Regions from separate parts of the Rhodoglobus vestalii genome, predicted to be linked through region 1. Evidence: riboswitches for the same ligand, from Rfam matches in the RefSeq annotation. Region 1 holds a riboswitch; the other holds the start of a gene.
What was found. A riboswitch is a leader RNA that binds a small molecule or an ion and turns the genes downstream of it on or off. The one in region 1 is predicted to bind glycine.

Region 1 (7,376 bases):
AGCAGCGCGGGTGCGCGCGACACGAGCGAGAACAGGTCCTTGGGGTCGGCTGGGTCGGCAATCAGATCAAGGTCGGTGGCATAGTCGGTGCCACGAACCGCGTCAAATACGTAGCGCAATGCCGAGAAGTCTTCGATCGCAAAACCCACCGAGTCGAAGAGGGTGACTTCGTCGACCGACGTGCGGCCTGCGGCGCGCCCGGCGAGCACCTCCCAGAGTTCGGTGATGGGGGAGTCGGCCTCAAGCTGCTGAATCTCACCCTCGATACGGGTCTGCTCGGGAAACTCAACGAACACGGTCGAGTTGCGAACGATGTCGGCTTCGAGCTCCGTTTTGCCGGGGCAGTCTCCACCGATCGCGTTGAGGTGCATTCCGGGTTCGATCATGCCGGTGGTCAGAATCTTCGCGTTTGCCTTGTCTGCGGTACAGGTGGTGACGATGTCGGCGCCAGCAACGGCATCCGCGGCCGAGGTCGCGCGCACAACCTCGAAACCGAGCGGCTCAACGTTACGGATGAACTTGTCGAGAGCGGCAGGATCGGTGTCCCACGCCCGCAGCCGCGTAATACCGAGGCCAGCACGGAATCCGAGAGCCTGAAACTCCGACTGGGTTCCGGTGCCGATGAGGGCGAGCACCTTCGAGTCTGGGCGGGCGAGTGCACGGGCAGCAAGCACCGAGGTCGCGGCGGTGCGGAGTGCCGTCAGCAGTGTCATCTCCGACAGGAAGGTGGGGTAACCGTTGTCGACGCGTGCGAGCATGCCGAGAGCGGTGACGGTCTGAAAACCGTTGCCGGGGTTAGAGGGGTGGCCGTTGACGTACTTAAAGGCATACGTTTCGCCATCGCTCGTGGGCATGAGTTCAATTACTCCCTCAGCGGAGTGAGCCGCAACCCGAGGGGTCTTGTCGAACTGGGGCCACTTGGCATAATCCTGCTCAAGGTAGCCCACGATGCCCATAATGATGGGCTCAATTCCGGTGTCAGAAATCCAGCGTCGCATGTTGTTGACGTCCACGTAGTTGACCATGGTCACTCCTCTCGTTGCAGTATTACTACTCCCCACGCTACGAATGTGCACTATGCACTCACAACACCCAATAGACGCGATTTTTAGCCAGCGACTGTGCATAATTGAGAGCACCGCTGTACACTTTGTGCATGGCTCAATTGGATGATCTGGACCGCCGCCTTCTCGCCGCACTCCGGGCCGATGGCCGCGAGTCTGTAGCGAGCCTAGCGCGCCGCCTCGACGTCACCCGAGCCACTGTCACCAGTCGCATCGACCGCCTCGTCAGCGGCGGAACGGTGCTCGGTTTTTCGGTGCGCGTTCGCGAAGATCGTGACCCCTCGATCATTCGGGCCATCTCCTTTATCGAGGTGGAGGGGAGGTCAACGGATGCCGTGATTCGCAAGCTGCGAGGCTTGCCAGAGATCCACGCACTTCACACCACCAACGGCGCCTGGGATCTCGTGGCCGACATCCGCACTGACAGTCTCAGCAACTTTGATCGAGTCCTCGCCCGCATGCGCAACGTCGACGGCGTAGTTAATAGTGAGACCAGCCTGCTGCTCAGTTCGGCCATGCTGTAGGCCGATACACCCCGCTCATTGCTATGCTGAGCTAATAACTGAACATCGGGCCGCAACACGATGCGGGAGAGCCGAGCATCCGGTGTCATCATGACTCCGAGCACGGCACCGAAGGAGCAAGCCTCCCCGCCAATCTCTCAGGTTCATGTACCGCATCGCACTGGCCACTCTGGAAAGAGAATCTCGAAACATCAGGAGGTTCCGCCGACGGTGAAAGCGCACTAGCTTAAAAGTGCGTGAAGCTCTCAGGCTCATCACAGAGGGGGAGTTCTATTCACCAGCCATGTGCCAGGAGAACTCCGTGATCGATGCAACAACGCCTGCAGCTTCCCCCGCTGACGCCGCAGCGACAGCCGCAGCAACATCCACCGCCGCAGCAATATCCACCGCCGCAGCAATATCCACCGCCGCAGTGACCGCGACCCCGCCCTCCGCGATGAGGTATTCGCCACTTCACGGCATTCATGAACAGCTTGGGGCCGCGTTCACCGATTTTGCCGGCTGGATGATGCCGGTGCGCTACAGCTCCGACCTCGCCGAGCACCATGCGGTTCGCACGGCCGCGGGAATCTTCGACATCTCGCACATGGCCGAAATCCATGTGCGTGGAGCGGATGCCGGCGCCTACCTCGACTTCGCACTTGCCGGCAAGCTTTCGGCGATGGCTCTCGCGCAAGCCAAGTACAGCCTGATCCTGAATGAGACAGGCGGAATCATCGACGATCTCGTCGCCTACCGCCTCGCCGACGATCACTTCTTAGTGGTCGCGAACGCTGGCAACCGATTCGCGGCGGCGACAGCGCTCAGCGAACGCGCTAAAGGCTTTGATGTCACGGTCACCGACGAGAGTGACGACTACGCGCTCATCGCGGTGCAGGGGCCGGTATCGCGCGCCATTCTCGAAGCAACCGCGGGGCTCGGTGACTTCGCCACCCCGCTTGATGAACTCAAGTACTACCGTGAAACCGCCGCCACTTTCATCGGGCACGACCTCATCATCGCGCGCACCGGCTACACCGGCGAAGATGGTTTCGAACTCTACATTCAGGTGGATGCCGCCGCCGACCTTTGGGCGGCGCTCACCGTTGCCGGCGAACCCCTCGGTCTCGTGCCTGCCGGTCTCGCCTGTCGAGACACTCTGCGACTCGAGGCGGGCATGCCGCTGTACGGTCACGAGCTGGGCCTCACAACGTTCCCGGTGCAAGCCGGTCTGGGTCGCGTTGTTGCTCTCAGCAAGGAGGGTGACTTTGTCGGTCGTGCCGCAATAGAGGCGGGTCCGGATGCTGGTGCTCGCGTTCTCGTCGGACTCGCCGCCGAGGGTCGCCGCGCCGGTCGCGCGGACTACGCCATCTATCACGGTGACACCGAGGTGGGAGTGATCACTTCTGGCGCGCTGTCTCCCACGCTGGGTCACCCGATTGCTATGGCGTACGTCGACGCTGATGTCAGTGACGTCGGCACCGAACTCCACCTTGATGTGCGGGGCAGTCGCATTGCTGCATCCGTCATTTCCCTACCCTTCTACAAGAGAGAGGCCTGATCATGGCTGAGAAGAGCGAACTGCAGTACACCGCCGAGCACGAGTGGGTGCTTGTTGAGGGAAACATTGCGACTATCGGAATCACCGATTATGCGGCAGAAAAACTCGGCGACATCGTTTTCGTTGAGCTGCCCAGAGTGGGCGACACGGTCACTGCCGGAAAACTTGTTGGTGAGATCGAGTCCACCAAATCGGTGGGCGAGCTCTTCGCCCCCGTCGCTGGCACGGTCGTTGAGGCCAATGATGCTGTCGCTGGCAGCCCCGAACTCGTCAACAGCGATCCCTTTGGTGAGGGTTGGCTCGTAAAAATCGAGTTTTCCGATCTCCCGTCGATGCTCAGCCTCGACGAATACACCACACTGACAGGCGAGTAATGACAAACCCCATCATCAGCGACACCTTCGCCGATCGTCATATCGGCACAGATGCTGCCGCCCAAGCGAGCATGCTGGCCGCCGTCGGCTACGACAGCCTCGAGTCGCTCGTGGATGCCGCGGTTCCGCCGGCCATTCACCAGACTCCGGTCGAGAATTCCACGATCCCCGCTCCCGCCTCGGAGCGTGAGGCGCTCGCCGAACTGCGCGCCCTCGCCGGCGCGAACAAGGTTCGTCGCAGCATGATCGGTCTTGGCTATTACGACACCATCACGCCGGCCGTCATCAAGCGCAATGTGCTTGAGAACCCGAGCTGGTACACCGCCTACACGCCGTACCAGCCAGAGATTTCGCAGGGCCGCCTCGAGGCTCTGATCAACTTCCAGACAATGGTTGCCGACCTTGCTGGTATGACCACCACCAACGCATCAATGCTCGATGAGGGCACGTCGTCGGTCGAGGGAATGCTGCTGGCGCGTCGGGCCTCCCGGGTCGAGTCGAACGTTTTCATTGTGGATGCCGACACCCTTCCCCAAACCAAGGCTCTGCTCGTGAACCGTGCGGAGGCTGTAGGGATCGAGCTTGTTGAGCTTGACCTGGCGACAATCGGTGCGAGCCCTGAGCTGCCCGCGTGCTTCGGTGCGCTCATCCAGTACCCGGGTGCGTCGGGTCGCGTCTGGGATTCCAGCGAGATCATCGCTGCCGTCAAGGCGCACGGCGGTCTCGCGATTGTGGCGGCCGACCTTCTCTCGCTCACCATTCTGACGTCACCCGGCGAGCTCGGCGCAGACGTTGCTGTCGGAACCACGCAGCGCTTCGGAGTGCCGATGGGCTTCGGCGGGCCACACGCCGGCTACATGTCGGTGCGCAAAGGCCTCGAACGACAACTGCCCGGCCGCCTCGTTGGGGTGTCTCAGGATGCCGCCGGCGACCCCGCCTACCGTCTTTCCTTGCAGGCTCGTGAGCAGCACATTCGCCGCGAGAAGGCGACCTCCAATATCTGTACCGCCCAGGTGCTGCTCGCGGTCATGGCCGGAATGTATGCCGTCTACCACGGTCCGCAGGGCCTGAAGCGGATCGCCCAGCGTATCCACTACGACACCGCCGAGTTCGCTTCCCGCTTGCGTGCTGCCGGCTACACCATCGAGAATGAGACCTTCTTCGACACCCTGTCGGTCACGAAGACTGGCCAGGCACACGCGATTGCGGCCAAGGCGCTAGAGAGCGATATCCTGCTCTATGTGGTGGATGCTGACACCGTGCGTTTGAGCTTTGACGAAGTCTCGACGCAGCCCTCCGAGGGTATCTTCGCCGCGCAGAAGCACGACCTGGCGAAAGCCTTTGGACTGGATGCCGGCTTCGCGTACTTGCCCGACGACGACAGTATTCCGGCCGACCTCGAGCGCACGAGCGAATACCTCACGCACCCCGTGTTCAACACGCACCGCTCGGAGACGAGCATGATGCGCTACCTCAAGTACCTCGCCGACAAGGATTACGCGCTCGACCGCGGCATGATCCCGCTGGGCTCCTGCACGATGAAACTGAACGCGGCGACCGAGATGGAAGCGGTGACGTGGCCAGAATTTGGCAACATCCACCCCTTCGCCCCGGCAGAGGATGTCGCCGGTTACCTTGTCATGATTTCGCACCTCGAATCATGGCTGGCTGAGGTCACGGGCTACGACACCACGTCGCTGCAGCCCAACGCCGGAAGCCAGGGTGAGCTTGCGGGGCTCCTCGCGATTCGTGGCTACCACCGCTCTCGCGGAGATCACGAGCGCACCATCTGCCTCATCCCGTCGAGCGCGCACGGCACGAACGCTGCCAGCGCAGTGCTCGCGGGTATGCGCGTTGTCGTCGTTGCGTGCGACGAACTCGGCAACGTTGACCTCGGTGATTTGCGGGCGAAGATCGCGGAGCATGCGACCGAAATCGCCGCCCTCATGATCACGTACCCCTCGACTCATGGGGTGTACGAGCACGAAGTGCGCGAAATCACGCAGGCCGTGCACGATGCTGGTGGCCAGGTCTATGTTGATGGTGCCAACCTCAACGCCCTGCTCGGCTATGCGCGGTTCGGTGACTTTGGCGGAGACGTCAGCCACCTCAACCTGCACAAAACTTTCTGCATCCCGCACGGTGGCGGTGGGCCCGGAGTCGGGCCTGTCGTCGCGAAGGCGCATTTGGCAGAGTTCCTGCCGGGGCACCCGATGGCTCAGAGCCGACAGCATCCCGCATTCGACATGCAGACCGGTGAGGCGGGCCCCTACGTGCATTCCGGCGGAGCGGTCAGCGCTGCGCCCTACGGAAGCGCGAGCATCCTCCCCATCACCTGGGCCTACGTGCGCATGATGGGATCGGCGGGCCTCAAAGCTGCGACCGGTGCTGCGGTGCTCGCCGCTAACTACGTTGCCGTGCGCCTGCGTGAGCACTACCCCGTGCTCTATGCGGGAGACAACGGACTGGTGGCTCACGAGTGCGTTCTCGACCTGCGACCGCTCAAGGAAGCCACCGGAATCGATAACAACGACGTGGCGAAGCGCCTCATCGATTACGGTTTTCATGCGCCCACCATGTCGTTCCCGGTGTCGGGCACGCTCATGGTGGAGCCCACCGAGAGTGAAGACCTCGCCGAGCTCGATCGTTTCATCGACGCAATGATTGCGATCAAGGATGAAGCGGATGCCGTTGCCGCCGGAACGTGGCCCGCTGACGACAATCCGCTCGTCAATGCCCCGCACACGGCGCAGTCGGCGATCGCGAGCGACTGGCCGCACGCGTACTCGCGCGAACAGGCCGTCTACCCTCTGCGTTCACTCGTTTCGGGCAAGTATTGGCCACCGGTGCGTCGAGTCGACAACGCCTACGGCGACCGCAACCTGGTGTGCTCGTGCCCGCCGATTGAGGCGTTCGCGCACTAGGTGGTGCTTTCGGTGCGTGGGCCAATAATGTCGGGGAAGGTTGCGGCCGCCCATCCGTAGCCCACAAAAATTGCGGCATCGATGAGCGTGTGCGCGATCACGAGCGGGAGCACCCGACCGTATCGGGTGTAAAGCCAACCAAAGAGCACCCCCATCGCAATGTTGCCGATGAATGCGCCGATGCCCTGATAAAGGTGATAGGTGCCGCGCAGGAGGGCGGTTGAGATGATGATCTGCCACCGACCCCACCCCAGATCGCCGAGTCGCGCGTAAAGGTAGCCGATCACGATCACTTCTTCGGTGACGCCAGCGCGCAGTGCAGATAACAGCAGCACGGGTACGGTCCACCAGTACTGATCAAGCGCTGCCGGCACCACGTTCACGGTGAGCCCGAGGTTGCGCCCAACGAGGTAGACAACGATGCCGGGAATGCCGATTGCGAGTGCAAGGGCGATGCCGCTGAGGCTGTCGCGGCCCGGACGGGTGAAGTCGATTCCGAGGCGTGCCAGTCGCGGTCGTGTTGTGCGCCACAGCAGAAACGCGACGAGCGCCACCGGGGCAAGATCGAAGCTGATGCCCAGCACTTGATAGATCAGGTCGAATGTGGGCCGCGAGCTCAGCGATGCGTTTAGGGTCGCAGTCTGCTGGGACAGCGGTTCACTGCGCGTGAGGCGATTGGTTATCGACACGACCGAATATATTGCGGATGCCCCCAGCGACAGCGCAAGAACGAGAGATATTTCTGCCCACAGTCTGCCCCGCGACTGCCCGAGCGGAGGCGACGCGGTCACTCGGGGCGTCGCACCGCGCAGGCAGGGGTTCCACCCGGAAGGCGATGGCGGTAGCGAGCGATGAATCGGTAGGCGAGTGCGCTCAGGGAACTGAATGGTTCGGTGGCGATGAGGTTGCCGAGGAACCGCAACCCGATCGCTGGCTGGCTTCGAAGGATC
Region 2 (7,376 bases), 150 kb from region 1:
AAGTCCGCGACTTTTTGGCCGCCCGCGTTCAACGAGCCCTCGACTCCGGTGTGCCGGACTCGCGCCTGTTCGTTGATCCCGGTCACGACCTGAATAAGAACACACTCCACAGCCTTGAACTTGTTCGCAGGCTCGATGTTATTACCGAGCTGGGATTTCCCACCCTCGTCGCTCTGTCCAACAAGGACTTCATCGGGGAGGTACTCGATCGTGCCAAGCGGGAGCGTCTCGAGGGATCGCTCGCGTCAGCTGTGGCGTGTGTGCTCCTTGGAGCTCGCGTCGTCAGGGTTCACGAGGTCGCCCAGAGCGTGGCCGCGATACGGATGGCAGAGGCGATTCTCGGGTTGCGAGAGCCGGCATTCTTGAAGCACAACATGTCTGACGAGAACGAAAGGTAGGTTCCGGTGGCATCGGCATCCGACATCCATTTCCTGCAGTCAACCCAATCGCTGACCGACGAAGAGCTCCTTGCTCACTATGCGGTTCGGAATCGTGATCTGCCCTGGCTACGAGCAAACTTTGTCTCCAGCATTGATGGGGCCTCCACCCATGAGGGCGTTTCGGGCGGTCTGGGAACTGAATCCGATGGCCGCGTCTTCGCTCTGCTGCGCAGGCTCGCAGACGTGATCGTGGTGGGTGCAGGAACCGTGCGTCAGGAGGGGTACCGTAACCTCGCCCTCGATGATGCCGCCGTCGAGTGGCGCACGCGCAATGGGCTCTCGCCCCAGCCACCGTTCGCGCTCGTCAGCGGATCGCTGACGCTTGACCCGCAGGAGCTAGCGGCCTACGCGGCGCGGCCGCTAGTCATCACCACACAGAGTTCTCCCGAAGGTGACCGGGAGCGGCTGAGCGAAGTCGCGGAGGTGATCATTGCTGGCGAGAACGAGGTCGACACGGTTGTACTAAAGAGAGAGCTGGCTGAGCGCGGCTACCCGCAACAGCACAGCGAAGGCGGACCGAAGTTGTTTGCGACCATGATCCGCGAGGGAATCGTGGATGAACTCTGTCTCACCGTGAGCCCGCGGCTGGAAGGTGGTTCAGCGCGGCGGATCGTCGACGCCGAGGAAGCGAGCCCCCAAGCGATGACTCTCGCACACGCCCTCAGCGCCGATGACGGAACACTACTGCTGCGCTATGTGCGAGCGGCGGGCTAGCACTCCACGACGTTGACAGCGAGGCCACCCATCGACGTTTCTTTGTAGCGCGAACTCATGTCTTTGCCCGTCTCAGCCATCGTGATGATGACCTCGTCAAGAGATACCCGGTGAGTACCGTCACCCCAGAGCGCCATCTTGGCGGCATTGATTGCCTTAGCTGCCGCGATTGCGTTCCGCTCGATGCAGGGGATCTGAACGAGACCGCCGATGGGATCGCACGTCAGTCCAAGGTTATGTTCCATGGCGATCTCCGCGGCATTCTCAACCTGCTCGGGGGTTCCGCCCAAGATCTCGGCCAACCCGGCCGCCGCCATCGAAGACGCAGACCCGACCTCACCCTGGCATCCGACTTCCGCCCCAGAGATAGACGCCATGCGCTTGTAGAGCACTCCGACGGCAGCGCTGGCCAGCAAGAAGCGCACGGTAGCGGCATCCTTCGTAGCCTGGTCAGCATCGTGCATGCCCGGGGCATAGTGCGTGGCGTAGAAGAGTACGGCGGGAATAATGCCGGCGGCGCCGTTGGTGGGGGCGGTCACTACTCGCCCACCCGAGGCATTCTCTTCATTCACAGCGAGGGCAACGAGGTTGACCCACTCCTGCCAAAACGCGGGATCGCGATCGGGGTCCTCCTGGCGAAGGCGGGCATGCCAAGCTGGAGCGCGTCGGCGCACGTTGAGGGTACCGGGAAGGTTGCCGGAGCGTTCCAAACTGTTGTTCTTGCACTCGTCCATGACGTCGCGGATGTGCAGAAGGCCGGCGGTGACCTCAGCCTGCGTGCGGCGAGCGAGTTCGTTGCGAAGCATCACGCCGCTGAAACTGAGGCCCTCCGCTCGGCAGTGGGCAAGCAACTGCGCGGCAGTGCGGAACGGTAGGGGATCGGCGACTGTGGCGGCGTCGGTGGGCGAGCTGCCGTCACGGTTGTCACCCTCGCGGTAGATGAATCCGCCTCCGATTGAGAAGTACGTCGCCTCAAGTACGGCGCCACCTTCCGCGTCGTATGCCGCGAAACGCATGCCGTTCGGATGCCCGTCAAGCACCGTGAGCGGATGCAGCGCAATCGCACCCTCGGTGAAGGGAACTTCACGGCTGCCGGCAAGCTGCAGCACTCCTGAATTCTCAATACGCTCGAGGGTCGTCTCCATTTCCGCGGGAAGAACCTGGTCGGGAAGCTTGCCCTCCAACCCAATGAGCACTGCGCTCATGGTGCCGTGACCGGCACCCGTGGCAGCGAGAGAGCCGTAGAGCCGCACGCCGAGAGTGGCGACGGAGTTGAGCATCCCGTGTCCGGCGAGATCGGCTGCGAATGATGCGGCAGCGCGCATGGGGCCGACCGTGTGGGAACTGGAGGGACCGATTCCGACGGTGAAGAGATCGAAGCTGCTCAGCGGCACCTCTTCGAGGGAAGGGGTTGGTACTTCAGTTCTGGGCGTCAGATTGCGAATTGGCACGGTGACTCCATTTCTTCACCACACATCATCGTGCGGGTGTCGTTGAGTCCTCTCCGCTCTGTATTGGGCCTGAGAGTTTCCGCACGCTTGTGGCGTTGCGTTGCCCCGCCGGCGAGTCGGGCAGGGCCGACTGCTTTTCAGAGTTGCCTATCCGCTGCGGTACTGGTGCCTGAGAGATTCCCGGAGAGGGTTTGCTCCTACGGCGCCAACCATCGATCGGAAGGACTCTCCCGCAGCGGTATGACGGCTATTCATTTGTTCTTTCAGCATACACTTCGGCCAGCAGGCACCAGCCTCTAATTTTCGGGTGCTGGGAAGACGCTAGTTTCTCGACCGACTGCGCTGAACCGCAGAGCTTCGCACGCTAGTCCTCGGGGTCGTTGGGGTCGATCGGGGCATGGTGGTCAGCGTCGACAACGCCACGGCGCCAATACCCGTCGATGGAAACCTGCTGCTTGGGCAGCCCCAGCTCGCGACGCAGGTAGCGGCGTAGTGACACAAGGGTGCCCGCTTCACCAGCGAGGAAAACAAAGGTCGATTCTTCGATCGAACCAAGAGAGCGCAGCGCGCTGTCCAACTGCCCGAGACCATCGCGGCGGTACAGCCATTCAGCAGTGATCCGAGCGTGCTGTTCCACGCTGAAATAGTCCTTGACGCTTTCGTCGGCAACATCGAATAGCGCTGAGATGTGTACCGAAGTGGGGAGCATGTCGATCCAGCGAGAGCACGCAGGTAAAGCGGTCTCATCGGCGATAAGGATGACGTGGGTCGCCCCCTGGGGAAGGAGGCGTGAACCACGCGGTCCCGCGATCGCGAGCGCATCGCCAACAGCGGCTCGAGCAGCCCACGCGGACGCTGGACCGTCATCGCCATGAACGACAAAATCGATGTCGAGTTCGTGATGGTCGGTGTGACTACGGAAGCCCAATGGAGTGTAATAGCGCGAAATTGTCACGCCCGTTTTAGATTTTTTCACCCCATCTTCCGTCACAACGGGCGCTGATAGATTGCCTGTTTCGGGGTCAGGGAGGAAGACCTTGATGTGATCTGCTGGACCGCTGCTCACGAATCCAGCAAGCTCATCACCGCTCAGAGTGATCCGCGTGATGGAAGCGGTGGGGCGAGTGATCGCGCTCACTGTGACGTGGCGCACAGCGGGGGGATGTTTGACGGTTTCGCGTTCAATAGTCATGGTTGGTTGGCGATCCCGCCGGCTCATTTCGCTCAAGAAGTTAGGCTTACCTAATAAGCCTAACGCTCGGAGGCCGCTTGGGCTACCCGCCCGCCATTGTGACTCTCGTCGAAATTGAGATTTCACCCTCTAGCGTGAGGTGCACGGGACACCTGTTGGCGATGGCGAGCAGCGACTCGCGCTGTTGATCGGAGAGGTCGCCGTCGAGAGCGAGTTCACGCGTGATGTGCTCAACCATGCCCTCCGAAGAAGAACAGTGATCGCACTCGGCAGCATCAATCCGCTCTCGAGTCAACCGCACGCTGAGCCCATCGAGGGGAATCTTCTTGCGATTGGCATACATGCGTACCGTGATTGAGGTACAACTACCGAGCCCCGCGAGAACAAAATCGTAGGGCGCCGGCCCATGATTCTCGCTGAGGGGTGCCGGCTCGTCTGCGGCGAACTCATGGCCCGAAGCGAAGACCCGTTGCTCGTAGCGTGCCGGGCCGCTCTCAGCGACGACAACAGATTTTCCATCGCTCGTGACGGATGCCGCACTCGCGGTGGCTGTCGAGCGTGGCGCCGACGGGCCGAAAGCATAGCGTGCGCCCCAAGCCGCAATAACGCTGGCGGCAAACTCGGCGTCGCCTCGATTGCTGAGCATATGGTCTGCACCGTCGAGGGCGATGAAGGACTTTGGGTGTGTGGCAGCGTCGAAAATCTCGCGCGCGTTATCGATGCCGACAATCTGGTCACTGGGTGAATGCACGACAAGAAGTGCGGCATCCAAATCTCGAAGTCGCCCCGACTGGGATTGCGCGGCAATATCGTCGAGCAACTGTTTGCGGATTGTGAAATCGCGCCCACCAAGATGAACCTGTGCTTCGCCCTCGCGCACGATCGTAGCGGTGGTCCCACCAAATAGGTTGGCGACGTGCGACGGATCGCTTGGGCTGCCGATTGTCACGAGAGCACGTGCGGAGGGAACCTGGTGGGCTGCGGCAAGAATGGCAGCCCCACCGAGCGAGTGCCCGATGAGCAGAGTGGGAGCGCGGTGGTTGTCGCGCAGGTACTCAGTGGCCGCGACAACATCCTCGACATTCGAACTGAAGTTAGTGTTCGAGAAGTCGCCATCGGAGCCCCCGAGGCCGGTGAAATCGAACCTCAGCACCGCAATCCTGTAGTTAACGAGCGCTTTTGAGATGCGGGATGCCGCGAACGAATCCTTCGAACACGTGAAGCAGTGAGCGAATAGCGCGAAAGCCGCAGGTGTACCGGCGGGCAACTCGAGGTTCGCCGCCAACATGTGATTACCTGACCCCGAAAACTCAATCTTCACTAGTTACTCCTGCTCTATGTTCGAAGTCTATGCACCATTCCCTAACGATCTATCAGGCTAGCGGGTGCGACACAGGTGATCGCTACTTGGCTGCCCCAGCGAGTGAACCCGTGATTTGTTCTCCGGAGGGATCGAAAGCGATGTACAAAATCTCGCCCTCATGCGGCTCAGCACAGTCGATAACTTTCGTGAAATCTAGCGACAATTTTTACCGCCCAGCCTGCTGTTCTCAGCGTATTCGCAGAAATGTCGGGAGGAAATTTTAGTGAGAATTCAAAAAATTCAACACTTCGTCATGAAGTACTCCGTTGGTGGCCAACGCGCTTCCGTGCCAGGGCCCTACCTCGCCCTCAACTGACGTGAAGCTTCCTCCGGCCTCACACACAATCGGGATCAACGCCGCCAGATCGTAAGGCTGCAGATCGAATTCGCCAACGACATCCAATGCTCCCTCAGCCAACAACATATACGCCCACATGTCACCGATCGCGCGCGAACGCCACGTCGCGCGGGTGAGAGCCACCGCCGCATCAAGACGGCCTGCTTGATCCCACCCTGACAGACTGTTGTAGCTTATGGATGCAGACTCAAGGCTACTGACCTTACTTACGCTGATAGGGTGCGGCTCTGCACCGTGAGCCTGAGCGAATGCACCGTGGCCGGTGGCCGCCCACCAACGCTTGCCGAGGGCGGGCGAACTGACAACGCCGACCTGTGGCACACCATCAATTGCCAAAGCAATGAGAGTGCCCCAGATGGGAACGCCACGCAGAAAGTTTGAGGTCCCGTCGATGGGATCGATGATCCACTGGCGCCGCGAATTTCCTGCCTCGCCAAACTCCTCGCCCAGAATGGAATCACCGGGACGCGCAGCCGCAATTCCCGCACGGATGCCGCGCTCAACAGCCTTGTCGGCATCCGTTACCGGAGTGCGGTCCGGCTTGGTGGTGACTTCGAGGTCGAGAGCGGTGAAGCGATCGAGTGAGATGAGATCAGCGTCTGCGGCAAGTGCGAGAGCAAGAGACAGATCGTCGGCGAGAGTGTATTCGGTCACCCCTACACGCTAGTGGAACCCAGCGTCGTGATCAGCCTCTGAAAAGAATCCAAACGGAGTCGGCCGACATCGCCCAGCGCACCGGCATTGATCGCTTCTGCGATCGCGCAGTCTGGTGCATCCGGAAGATGAGTGCAGCCGCGCGGGCATTCTTCGGCAAGAAGTGCCAAGTCAGTGAACGACGACAAGATTTTACCGGGATCGATGTGCCCCAGTCCAAAGGAGCGGACTCCCGGAGTATCGACCACCCACCCAGACCCCACCCGGTACGAAATCGTCGACGACGAGGTGTGTCGACCGCGACCGGTAACAGCGTTGACATGCCCAACAGCGCGATTGGCATCCGGAACTAACGCGTTGACGAGAGTCGACTTTCCGACACCTGAATGGCCGACGGCGACGGTGGTGTGACCCTCCAAGAGTGCACGAAGTTGCTCAAGCGGAACCTCATCTGAGCGGCTGGCGATCACCCGAAATTCGAGCCCCGCAAAGTTCTCCAAAAACTCAGCCGGATCCTGCAAGTCAGTTTTAGTGATGCACAGAATGGGATCAATTCCGGCGTCGTACGCCGCGACCAGATAGCGGTCGACAAGTCGCGGTCGCGGCTCGGGGTCCGCAGCGGCAACGACAATCAGCATCTGGTCGGCGTTGGCGACAATGATGCGCTCTACGGCATCCGTATCGTCGGCACTTCGGCGGAGGAGTGTTCTGCGCTCGCGGATGCGAACGATGCGGGCAAGGGTTCCCTCGGTTCCGCTGGTGTCACCGACTAGGTCGACCCAGTCACCCGTAACGACGGACACTTTTCCCTGTTGGTTGCGCCCCAGCTCGCGCGCGCGCGCGGCAATGATCTGGCGCTCCTCTGGCGTTCCTTCGGCCACCCAGATTCCGTAGCGTCCACGGTCGACACTGAAGACGCGCCCCTCAATCGCGTCGGCATGCTCGGGGCGAATTTTGCTGCGCGGTTTGTTCGCTTTGGGGTTGGGGCGCGTACGCACTGAACTCTCGTCGTACTCGCTGTATTTGCGGTCGTCTTCGTCGTCGTCTTCGTCGCCGCTAAGCCAGCTCATCGTTACAGCAGCCCCAGAGTGTCGGATGTCGGCGGGGCTTCGCCCACGAGGGTCGCCCAGAGCGCAGGGAACTGGGGGAGCGTCTTGGCGGTGGCGTCGATGCCTTCGATCTCAATACCCTCAATAGCGAGGCC

Region 2: linked by a shared signal. The riboswitch ahead of FB472_RS03065 (L-serine ammonia-lyase) and the one ahead of gcvT (glycine cleavage system aminomethyltransferase GcvT) in region 1 are both predicted to bind glycine.

What each region holds. Positions count from the first base shown of each region.
Region 1 covers NZ_VFRA01000001.1:782,218-789,593, reverse strand. The annotation lists gene FB472_RS03740 (ornithine cyclodeaminase) at 1-1,025, opposite strand, end outside; gene FB472_RS03735 (Lrp/AsnC family transcriptional regulator) at 1,157-1,588, shown strand; glycine riboswitch at 1,642-1,751, shown strand; glycine riboswitch at 1,753-1,855, shown strand; gene gcvT (glycine cleavage system aminomethyltransferase GcvT) at 2,025-3,128, shown strand; gene gcvH (glycine cleavage system protein GcvH) at 3,131-3,502, shown strand; gene gcvP (aminomethyl-transferring glycine dehydrogenase) at 3,502-6,426, shown strand; gene FB472_RS03715 (CPBP family intramembrane glutamic endopeptidase) at 6,423-7,217, opposite strand; gene FB472_RS03710 (thiol-disulfide oxidoreductase DCC family protein) at 7,214-7,376, opposite strand, start outside.
Region 2 covers NZ_VFRA01000001.1:632,471-639,846, reverse strand. The annotation lists gene folP (dihydropteroate synthase) at 1-398, shown strand, start outside; gene FB472_RS03070 (pyrimidine reductase family protein) at 405-1,154, shown strand; gene FB472_RS03065 (L-serine ammonia-lyase) at 1,151-2,548, opposite strand; glycine riboswitch at 2,753-2,848, opposite strand; gene FB472_RS03060 (siderophore-interacting protein) at 2,970-3,797, opposite strand; gene FB472_RS03055 (bifunctional alpha/beta hydrolase/OsmC family protein) at 3,880-5,118, opposite strand; gene FB472_RS03050 (inositol monophosphatase family protein) at 5,381-6,172, opposite strand; gene rsgA (ribosome small subunit-dependent GTPase A) at 6,175-7,242, opposite strand; gene aroA (3-phosphoshikimate 1-carboxyvinyltransferase) at 7,245-7,376, opposite strand, start outside.